Paractinoplanes abujensis: one gene and its partner. The protein of the gene in region 1 interacts with the protein of each later gene in a pairwise test. Links are inferred from orthologs where the notes say so. Each region holds a gene or a part of one and is shown on either strand. Other genes may lie near its edges.

The links. The genes of interacting proteins can lie anywhere in the genome.
Region 2: the proteins of lpdA (region 1) and pcrA interact in binary tests that used the Escherichia coli proteins (3 or more experiments, as listed by UniProt). The link is inferred for Paractinoplanes abujensis from one-to-one orthologs.

What each region holds. Positions count from the first base shown.
Region 1 is NZ_JACHMF010000001.1:5,062,051-5,067,530, reverse strand. The notes cover bases 2,102-5,040. They hold lpdA (dihydrolipoyl dehydrogenase), read right to left. Parts: upstream 4,296-5,040; coding sequence 2,907-4,295; downstream 2,102-2,906. Other genes in these bases: BKA14_RS22820 (leucyl aminopeptidase), read right to left, coding at 4,828-5,040; BKA14_RS22825 (hypothetical protein), read left to right, coding at 4,460-4,789; sucB (2-oxoglutarate dehydrogenase, E2 component, dihydrolipoamide succinyltransferase), read right to left, coding at 2,102-2,854. In the rest of the region: BKA14_RS22840 (TIGR01777 family oxidoreductase), read right to left, coding at 21-929; more of sucB, read right to left, coding at 1,016-2,101; more of BKA14_RS22820, read right to left, coding at 5,041-5,480. UniProt on the Escherichia coli protein: Lipoamide dehydrogenase is a component of the glycine cleavage system as well as of the alpha-ketoacid dehydrogenase complexes.
Region 2 is NZ_JACHMF010000001.1:5,917,067-5,921,344, forward strand. The notes cover bases 1,271-4,278. They hold pcrA (DNA helicase PcrA), read right to left. Parts: upstream 3,978-4,278; coding sequence 1,563-3,977; downstream 1,271-1,562. Other genes in these bases: BKA14_RS26960 (M23 family metallopeptidase), read left to right, coding at 1,271-1,566; BKA14_RS26970 (bifunctional metallophosphatase/5'-nucleotidase), read left to right, coding at 4,113-4,278. In the rest of the region: BKA14_RS26955 (M23 family metallopeptidase), read left to right, coding at 1-671; more of BKA14_RS26960, read left to right, coding at 811-1,270. UniProt on the Escherichia coli protein: A helicase with DNA-dependent ATPase activity. Unwinds DNA duplexes with 3'-5' polarity. Translocates on single-stranded DNA with 3'-5' polarity. Initiates unwinding more efficiently from a nicked substrate than double-stranded DNA.

The DNA.
Region 1 (5,480 bases):
TAGCAAGCCTGCGCCTGCGATCAAGCGGACGCCGCCGCTTCCCGGCCCACCGCCGCCTGCAGCGCCGCCTCGATGGTCGGGTGCGGCCAGCTGAAGCCGGCCCGGTCCAGCACCGCGGGGACGACCCGGGAGCTGCGCAGCGACTCGCCGGCCAGCTCGCCCAGCACCACGTAGAGCGCGGGGCTGGGCACGGTGAGCAGGGCCGGGCGGTGCACGGCTTCGCCGAAGGCCTTGGTGAAGTGCGCGTTGGTGGCCTGCTCGGCCGCGGTGACGTTGACCGGGCCCGCGATGTCCTCGCGTTCGAGCAGGAACTCGGCCGCGGCGAGCCAGTTGGGGGCGCTGGTCCACGGCATCCACTGCTTGCCGCCGCCCAGCTTGCCGCCCGCGCCCAGTTTGAAGACCGGCAGCAACCGCTCGACCAGGGTTTCGACGGCGATGCCGGTGCGCAGCAGCACGACCCGGACGCCGGCGTCCTCGGCCGGGCGGGCGGCGGCCTCCCAGACCCGGCACAGGTCGGCCAGGAAGGTGTTGCCCGCGGGCGCCTCCTCGGTGACCGGGTCGTCGCCGGTGTCGCCGTACCACCCGACGGCGGAGGCCTGCAGCAGTGTGTGCGGGCGGTCGCCCTCGGGCAGGTTGCGGATCGCTCGCGCGATCGTGCCGGTGGTGTCGACCCGGCTGGAGCGCAGCTCGCTCTTGTAGCGGGCCGTCCAGCGCTTGCCGCCGACGTTGGCGCCGGACAGGTTGATCACCACGTCGGCCGCCGCGACCAGGTGCGGGTCGAGCTGACCCTGGGCGGGCTGCCAGGTGGCCTCGTCGGCTGCCTGAGCGGGCCGGCGCACCAGCCGGGTCACATCGTGGCCGCTGCCGCGCAGCCGCTCGACGAGGGGCGCGCCGAGAAAGCCGGAGCCGCCGGAGATCAGGATCCGCATGGCTCCCATCATGCCCCGAAGTGAACCCGTTCAAAACGAAGAGAGCGCCCGGGGTGATCCCGGACGCTCCCTGTCGCTGCTGACTGTCAGGCCAGGCCGAGGTCACCCTCGAAGTGCCCGCCCTCGAGACGCTCCTTCAGCGTGACCAGGAAGCGGGCGGCGTCAGCGCCGTCCACGATCCGGTGGTCGTAGCTGAGGGCCAGGTAGACCATCGAGCGGGGCGCGATGACCTCGCCCAGCTCGGGGTCGTTGATGACCACGGCCCGCTTGACCACGGCGCCGGTGCCCAGGATGCCGACCTGCGGCTGGTTGATGATCGGCGTGTCGAAGAGCGCGCCCCGGCTGCCCGTGTTGGTCAGCGTGAACGTGCCACCCGAGATCTCGTCCGGGCCGATCTTGTTGTTGCGGGTGCGGTCGGCCACGTCGGCGATCCGCTTGGCCAGCCCGGCCAGGTTGAGGTCGCCGGCGTCCTTGATGACCGGGACGATCAGGCCCTTCGGGGTGTCGACGGCCATGCCCAGGTGCTCGGCGTCGTGGTAGGTGACCGTGCCGGCCTCCTGGTCGATCGACGAGTTGACCACCGGGTGCTGGCGCAGCGCCTCGACCGCGGCCAGCGCGAAGAACGGCAGGAAGCTGAGCTTCACGCCGTGCTGGGCCTGGAAGTCGGCCTTGGCCTTCTGCCGCAGCTGGGCGATCTTGGTGACGTCGACCTCGACGACCGTGGTGAGCTGGGCCGAGATCTGCAGCGACTCGACCATGCGACGGGCGATCGTCGCGCGGGTGCGGGTCAGCTTCTCGGTGCGGCCGCGCAGCGGGCTCGGCTCGGGCTTGGCCTTGGGGGCCGCCGGAGCCGCAGCGGAGGACACCGGGGCCGAAGCGGCCGGAGCCGGGGCCGCCTTGGCCGCGGCGGCCTTGTCGGCCGCGTCGGTCACGTCCTGCTTGCGGATGCGGCCGCCGACGCCGGTGCCGGTCAGGGTCGACAGGTCGACGCCCTTCTCGGCGGCCAGCTTGCGGACCAGCGGGGTGACGTAGCCGGCGTCGCCGGCGCCGTTCGGGCTGGCCTGCTCGACGCGCGGCTGCGACGGGGCGGGCGGCTCGGCCTTGGCCTCGGCGGCGACCGGGTCCTTGGCCGTCTCGGCCTCGGGGGCCGGGTCGGCGTAGGACTCGCCGGACGGCGCGAAGTCGGGGGCGGGGGCCGACTCGATCTTGGGAGCGGACTGCTGCTGCGGCGCGGGAGCCGGAGCCGGCTTCTCCTCAGCCGGAGCCGGCTTCTCCTCAGCCGGGGCCGGGGCCGCGCCCTCGGCGCCGATGATCGCCAGGTCGGCGCCGACGTCGGCCGTCTCGTCCTCCTGCACCTTGATCTCGAGCACCGTGCCCGCGACCGGCGAGGGGATCTCGGTGTCGACCTTGTCGGTGGAGACCTCGAGCAGCGGCTCGTCGACCTCGACGGAGTCACCGACCGCCTTGAGCCAGCGGGTGACGGTGCCCTCGGTGACGCTCTCGCCGAGCGCCGGCATCTTGACCGCGGTGCCCTCGCCGCTCGACGGCGCGGCGGCCTGGGCCTGCGGGGCCGGGGCCTCCTCCTCGACCGGCTTCTCGGTCGAGGGCTCGGTCGGGGCGGGAGGCTCGGGCTCCTCCTGCTGCTGCTGTTGCGCGGGAGCCGGGGCGGAGGTGCCCGCGTCCTCGCCGTCGCCCGAGATGACCGCGAGCTCGCTGCCGACGTCGGCCGTCTCGTCCTCGCCGACGACGATGCGCGACAGCACACCGGCCGCGGGCGACGGGATCTCGGTGTCGACCTTGTCGGTGGAGACCTCGAGCAGCGGCTCGTCGGCCTCCACCCGCTCGCCCTCCTGCTTCAGCCAGCGAGTGACGGTGCCCTCGGTGACGCTCTCACCCAGCCGCGGCATGGTGACCGATGTCGGCATGTCTCAGAACTCCTTAACCACGTTTTGGTCCGGCTCGGCGTAGATCAGGTGATCAGCTGTGTGCGTGCAGGGGCTTGCCCGACAGGGCCAGGAACGCCTCGCCGAGCGCCTCGTTCTGCGTCGGGTGCGCGTGGACCAGCTGGGCGACCTCCTCCGGGAACGCCTCCCAGTTGTAGATCAGCTGGGCCTCGCCCACCAGCTCACCCATGCGCGCGCCGACCATGTGGACGCCCAGGACCGGGCCGTCGTTGAGGCGCACGAGCTTGACGAAGCCCGCGGTCTTGAGGATCTGGCTCTTGCCGTTGCCGCCGAGGTTGTAGTTGTACGTCGAGACCTTGTCCGCGCCGTACTGCTCCTTGGCCTTGGTCTCGGTCAGGCCGACCGACGCGACCTCGGGGTCGGAGTAGGTGACCCGCGGGATGCCCGCCTCGTCGATCGGGGCCGGGCGCAGGCCCGCGATCTCCTCCGCCACGAAGATGCCCTGCTGGAAGCCGCGGTGCGCGAGCTGCAGGCCGGGCACGATGTCGCCGACGGCGTAGATGTTGCCGACGCCGGTGTGCAGGCGCTCGTTGGTGATGACGAAGCCCCGGTCGAGCGTGATGCCCTGCTGCTCGTAACCCAGGTTGGCCGTCGTCGGGCCGCGGCCGACCGCGACCAGCAGCACCTCGGCCTCGACGGTCTCGCCGCCCGCGATGGTGGCCCGCACGCCGTTGGCGGTGTGCTCGACCTTCTCGAACGGCTTGCCGACCTTGAAGTTGATCTTGCGCTTGCGGAAGGCGCGCTCGACCGTCTTCGAGATCTCCTCGTCCTCGGCCGCGACCAGCCGGGGGAGGGCCTCGATGATGGTGACGTCGGCGCCGAACGACTTCCACACGCTGGCGAACTCGACGCCGATCACGCCGCCGCCCAGCACGATCGCGGAGGACGGCACACGGTCCAGCTTGAGGGCGTGCTCGCTGGTGATGACCCGCTTGCCGTCGACCTCGAGGCCGGGGATGGTCCGCGAGTAGGAGCCGGTCGCCAGGATCACGTTGCGTCCGGTGTAGCGCTTGCCGTCGACCTCGACCGTGTCCTTGCCGACCAGCTTGCCGGCGCCCTGGACCACAGTGATCTTGTCCTGCTTGAGCAGACCCTGCAGGCCCTTGTAGAGACGCGCGACCACGCCGTCCTTGTAGGCGTTGACGCCGGCCATGTCGATGCCGACCAGGTCGGCCTTGACGCCGAACTGCTCGCTCTCGCGGGTCTGGTCGGCGATCTCGGCCGCGTGCAGCAGCGCCTTGGTCGGGATGCAGCCGCGGTGCAGGCAGGTGCCGCCCAGCTCGGCCTTGTCGATCAGCGCGACGGAGAGGTTGAGCTCGGCCGCGCGCAGGGCGGCCGCATAACCACCGCTGCCGGCGCCGAGGATGACGATGTCGAAGGTTCCGCCGTTCGGCTGGCTCACGTTGACTCCAGTGTTCGCGTCGTTGCCATGCGGGTCACACAATGGAAACGGTCACAGTATGTCCACGCCATCTTGTCACTTTGCGAACCGGCCGATGCACTCAGGTTCCCCGCGGCGGCCCTGCTCGACGTACTCTTGCCGCAATTGGACGTGAGGAGCATGGGGTGGCCTGGTTTCGGCGTCGCCAGGAGCCGCGGGCCGCGGCCGGACGGGCTGTTGACCGTGCCGATCTTGAGTATCTCGCGGAGTTCGTCCGCACCCGTCGCGGGGTCGAGGCCTTCATCGAGCCGCGCACCAACGTGACCGAGACCACGGTGTTGCTCGTGGCACACGACGGCGAGTGGACGCGCCGGCGCACCGAGACTCCCGAGATCGCCCGGCGGTGGGCTCATCAGCTGAGCGTTCCCATCTATGACGTGCGGCTCATGGGTTATCCGCAGCGGATGCGCGACTACAACGAGCGCAAGAAGCGCCGTCCCGCTCAGGAAAGCTGACACGGTTCCGGGCGCCGTGCGCCCGGAACCGGCAAGATTTACCCCAACCGGTCGATAACCGACAGAAGCGTACGAACCGGGACGCCCGTGCCGCCCTTCGTCCAGTAGCCGGTGGCCTCGCCCGTGTGGTAGCTCGGGCCCGCGATGTCGATGTGCGCCCACTCGACACCCTCGGCCACGAACTCGCGCAGGAAGACGCCGCCCTGCAGCATGTGCCCGGCCCGGTCGAGGTTCGCGTTCGTCTGGCAGATGTCGGCGATGTCCGACTCCATGCCCTTGCGCACCTCCTCCGGCAGCGGCATCGGCCAGGCCGGCTCGCCGACCTCGTCGCCCGCCGCGCGCACCAGCTCGGTCGCCGCGTCCGAGCCCATCAGGCCCGCGATGCGCTTGCCGAGCGCGATGACCTGGCCGCCGGTCAGCGTCGACGCCTCGAACACGTAGTCGGTGCCGTCGGCGCAGGCCCGGGCGATCGCGTCGCCCAGCACCATCCGGCCCTCGGCGTCGGTGTTGAAGACCTCGACCCGCTTGCCGTTGAACATCGTGATGACGTCGCCGGGGCGGTACGCCGTACCGGACGGCATGTTCTCGGCCATTGCCAGGTAGGCACTGACCGCCACCTTGGGCTTGAGCGCCGCCACGGCCAGCATGGTGGCGCCGACCGCGGCCGCACCGGCCATGTCGGACTTCATCT
Region 2 (4,278 bases), 860 kb from region 1 along the record:
GCCGCTACGCCGTCGCAGTCACCGCGGCGTTCGCCGGTGCCGGTGTCGTCGCGATCGGCGCGGCGTCCAACTTCCCCGACCAGAAGAACGTCGACCCGCAGGCCCTGCAGGCCCACGGCGCCGTCCAGTCCGTCGACGAGGCCATCGCCGACCGCGCCGCCGACGACTCGGCCGCCTCCCGCAGCAACAACCGCGACTCGGCCACCAAGCAGAAGGTGAGCGCCGACGAGGCCACGGCCGACGTCTGGCTGCTCCCGATGGACGACTTCCAGTTCACCTCGGCCTACGGGGTTCGCTGGGGCAAGCTGCACGCCGGCATCGACCTGGCCGGTCCCGAGGGCATGCCTTACAAGGCGATCCACGCGGGCAAGGTCACCAAGGCCGGTTACTACGGTGGCTACGGCTACCAGATCACGATCCAGGACACCGAGGGCAACGAGGTCATCTACGCCCACTCGCGCCGCCTGCTCGTCAAGGCGGGCGACGAGGTCAAGGCGGGTCAGGTGATCGGCCTGGTCGGCAACACGGGCGCCTCGTACGGCACGCACCTGCACCTCGAGATCCACGTCAACGGCACCCCGACCGACCCGATCCCGTTCCTGCGCGATCGCGGCGTCGACATCAAGCTGCGGGTCGAGTCGGTGTTCGCCGGCGTGGCCGCCGCCTCCTGACCCTCGGAGTACCCACCTACGGGCCGGCAAACCTCTGCGGTTGCAACTCGGTTGAACCGGGCGGCTCCTCTTCACGAATCCTGCAGGCAGGCCGACAAGCACATGTCGGTGCTCATATCTGCCTGGGAGGTCGTGCCGCGTGGCGCTTCAAGACGAGACCCGTGCCGCCGGTCGTCACCGCCGGGCCCAGGTCCGCCGCCACCGGGCGCCCCTCGCCTTCCTCACCGGTGACCGGGGCCGGGCCACGCTGCTGACCGCCGCCCTCGGCGCCGCGCTGGCCACCGGGATCGCCGGTGGCACCGCCGCAGCCGCCGCCGACAAACAGGCCGTACCGGTGGCCGGCGTCGCGCCCGGAGAGTCGCTCACGGTCGCCGACCCGGTCGTCGACACCGGGCCGTGGAAGCCGCCGGCCGAGGGCGAGGCCGCCGGCGTCCGCCGCAAGCTCAAGCCGCGCGTCGTCGTGACCAAGGCGCCCGTCGTCGTCCCGGCCTGGGTCAACCCCAACCCGGCGGGCCGCGTCACGTCGTGCTTCGGTCCGCGCTGGGGCCGGCTGCACGCGGGCGTCGACATCGCCGGACCGGACGGCTCGCCGATCCTCGCCGCCGGAGCGGGTGTCGTGGTGCGCGCGGGCGCAGCCCAGGGCTACGGCAACGCCGTGCTCATCGACCACGGCCACGGCTACCTCACCCACTACGGGCACATGTCGGCGATCGCCGTGCACGAGGGGCAGCGGGTCGAGGCCGGCCAGCAGATCGGCGACGAGGGCTCGACCGGTCACTCCACCGGGCCGCACCTGCACTTCGAGGTGCACCTCGGCTTCTACAAGAACCCGATCGAGCCGGTGCGCTGGCTGCACGAGCGCGGCGTCACCCTGGACGGCTGTTCGCTGTCCTAGATCTTCTCGATCGGCGCGTGCCGCAGGATCAGCCACATCACCTGGTCGCCGAAGTCGATCTGGGCCCGCGCGCCGGGGCCCTGCCCCTCGACCGTGACCACCCGGCCCAAGCCGTACCGCTGGTGGTTGACCCGGTCGCCCGCCGACACCTTGGGCGCCTGCGGCAGCTCGCTGGCCGTCGACAACTTGCTGGCGTCGATGCCGAGCCGGCTCGCGAGCTGTTGTGCCTTCGGCGTGCCGCCGGAGAAGCCCCCGCCGCGATAACGGTCTCCCCCGCCGCGGCCGCCGACGCCACCACCCGTGCCCGACCAGGACGTGTAGTTGCCGGCCGTACGCTCCCAGCGGATCAGCTCGGGCGGCAGCTCATCGGTGAAGCGTGAGGGCGGGTTGTACTGCGGCTGGCCCCACGCGCCGCGGGTGACCGCGCGGGACAAGTAGAGCCGCTGCCGGGCCCGGGTGATGCCCACGTAGGCCAGGCGGCGCTCCTCCTCGAGCTCGTTGTTGTCGCCGAGCGCGCGGGTGTGCGGGAAGACGCCGTCCTCCAGGCCGGTCAGGAAGACGACCGGGAACTCCAGGCCCTTGGCCGTGTGCAGCGTCATCAGCGTGACCACGCCCTGGTGGTCGGGGTCGTCGTCGGGCAGCTGGTCGGCGTCGGCGACCAGCGCGACCTGCTCCAGGAAGCCGGCGAGGGTGGCCGCCGGGGCCTCCTCGTCCTCGTCGGCCTGGGCCTCGACGCGCTCGGTGTACTCGCGGGCCACGCTGACCAGCTCCTGCAGGTTTTCCACGCGGCCCTGGTCTTGCGGGTCGAGGCTCTCCTCCAGCTCGGAGAGCAGGCCCGAACGCTGCAGCACCATCTCCAGCACCTCTTCGGGCGGTGACGTCGCGGCGGCCGTGCGCAGGTCGTCGAGCAGTTGCACGAAATCGGCGATGCTGTTGGCCGAACGGGCGGCGATGCCGGGCGCGTCCTTCGCGTGCCGCAGGGCCTGACCGAACGAGATGCGGTCGCGGTTGGAGAGTGCCTCGACACACGCCTCGGCCCGGTCGCCGATGCCGCGCTTGGGGGTGTTGAGCACCCGGCGGATGCTCACCGTGTCGTCGTCGTTGACCACCGCGCGCAGGTAGGCCAGCGCGTCGCGGACCTCCTTGCGCTCGTAGAACCGGACGCCGCCGACCACCTTGTAGGGCAGGCCGACGCGGATGAACACCTCTTCGAAGACCCGCGACTGCGCATTGGTGCGGTAGAAGACGGCCACGTCACCCGGGCGGATCTCCCCCCGGTCGGTCAGCCGGTCGATCTCGCGGGCCACCCAGTCGGCCTCGGCGTGCTCGGTGTCGGCGACGTAACCCACGATCTGCTCGCCCGCGCCCTGGTCGCTCCAGAGCCGCTTCGGCTTGCGCGACGTGTTGCGGTCGATCACCGCGTTGGCCGCCGACAGGATCGTCTGGGTCGAGCGGTAGTTCTGCTCGAGCAGGATCGTGCGGGCGTCGGGATAGTCGCGCTCGAACTCGAGAATGTTGCGGATCGTGGCGCCACGGAACGCGTAGATCGACTGGTCGGCGTCGCCCACCACGCACAGCTCGGCCGGCCCGACGTCGCCCCCCTGCGTCCCGACCAGCTCCTTGACCAGCATGTACTGCGCGTGGTTGGTGTCCTGGTATTCGTCGACCATCACGTGGCGGAACCGGCGACGATAGGTCTCGGCGACGTGGGGATGCGACTGGAACAGGTGGACCGTGGTCATGATGATGTCGTCGAAGTCGAGCGCGTGCGCCTCCCGGAGGCGGCGCTGATACAGCTCGTACGCCTCGGCGACCGCCCGCTCGGCCGGACCCTTGGCCTTCTCCTTGAACTCCTCGGGCTCGACCAGCTCGTTCTTCAGGTTGGAGACCTGGGCGGCCAGGCCGCGCGCGGAATACCGCTTCGGGTCGAGGTCGAGCTCGCGGATCACCAGCGTCATGAGGCGGCGCGAGTCGTCGGCGTCGTAGATCGAGAAGCTGCTCTTGAGACCGGCGTGCTCGTGCTCGGCGCGCAGGATGCGCACGCACGCCGAGTGGAACGTCGACACCCACATGAGCCGGGCCCGGGGGCCGACGAGCTGGGCCACCCGCTCCTTCATCTCGCCGGCGGCCTTGTTGGTGAACGTGATCGCGATGATCTGGCCCGGATGCACGTCGCGCGCGGCGAGCAGGTAGGCGATGCGATGCGTGAGCACACGGGTCTTGCCCGAGCCGGCGCCGGCCACGATCAGCAGCGGCGAACCGGCGTGGGTGACGGCGTCGCGCTGAGGGCCGTTCAGCCCCGTGAGCAGCGCTTCCGGGTCGAGCCGCGGCCTGCGCGGCGCCGTCTGCTCGGGCCGCGTGGACGGCACAGCGAACAGGGCGTTGTCGTGGGTCTCAGAAGAAGGTCGCATCGCGGGGTGAAGTCTATGCCGACCCCCCGACAAGAATTCGTCGCCTTGTTGACCCTGCGGCGCTAGCGCTCACGCGCATCGATACACCACTCTGTCGTAGTTGACTTCACAACATTGATCGGGAGACCGAACATCATGGACCGTCCCCGCTTCCGCGGCCGGGCCGCGCTGCGTCACCTCGCCGCGCCCGCGCTCGCGCTCGCCGTCGTCGCGGCGCTGCCGCTGACCCGTCCCGCGGACACCCCGGCCGCCGCGGCCCCGCCGCCCGAGTTCCAGTCCGTCAGCGTCAACTACGGGCTGC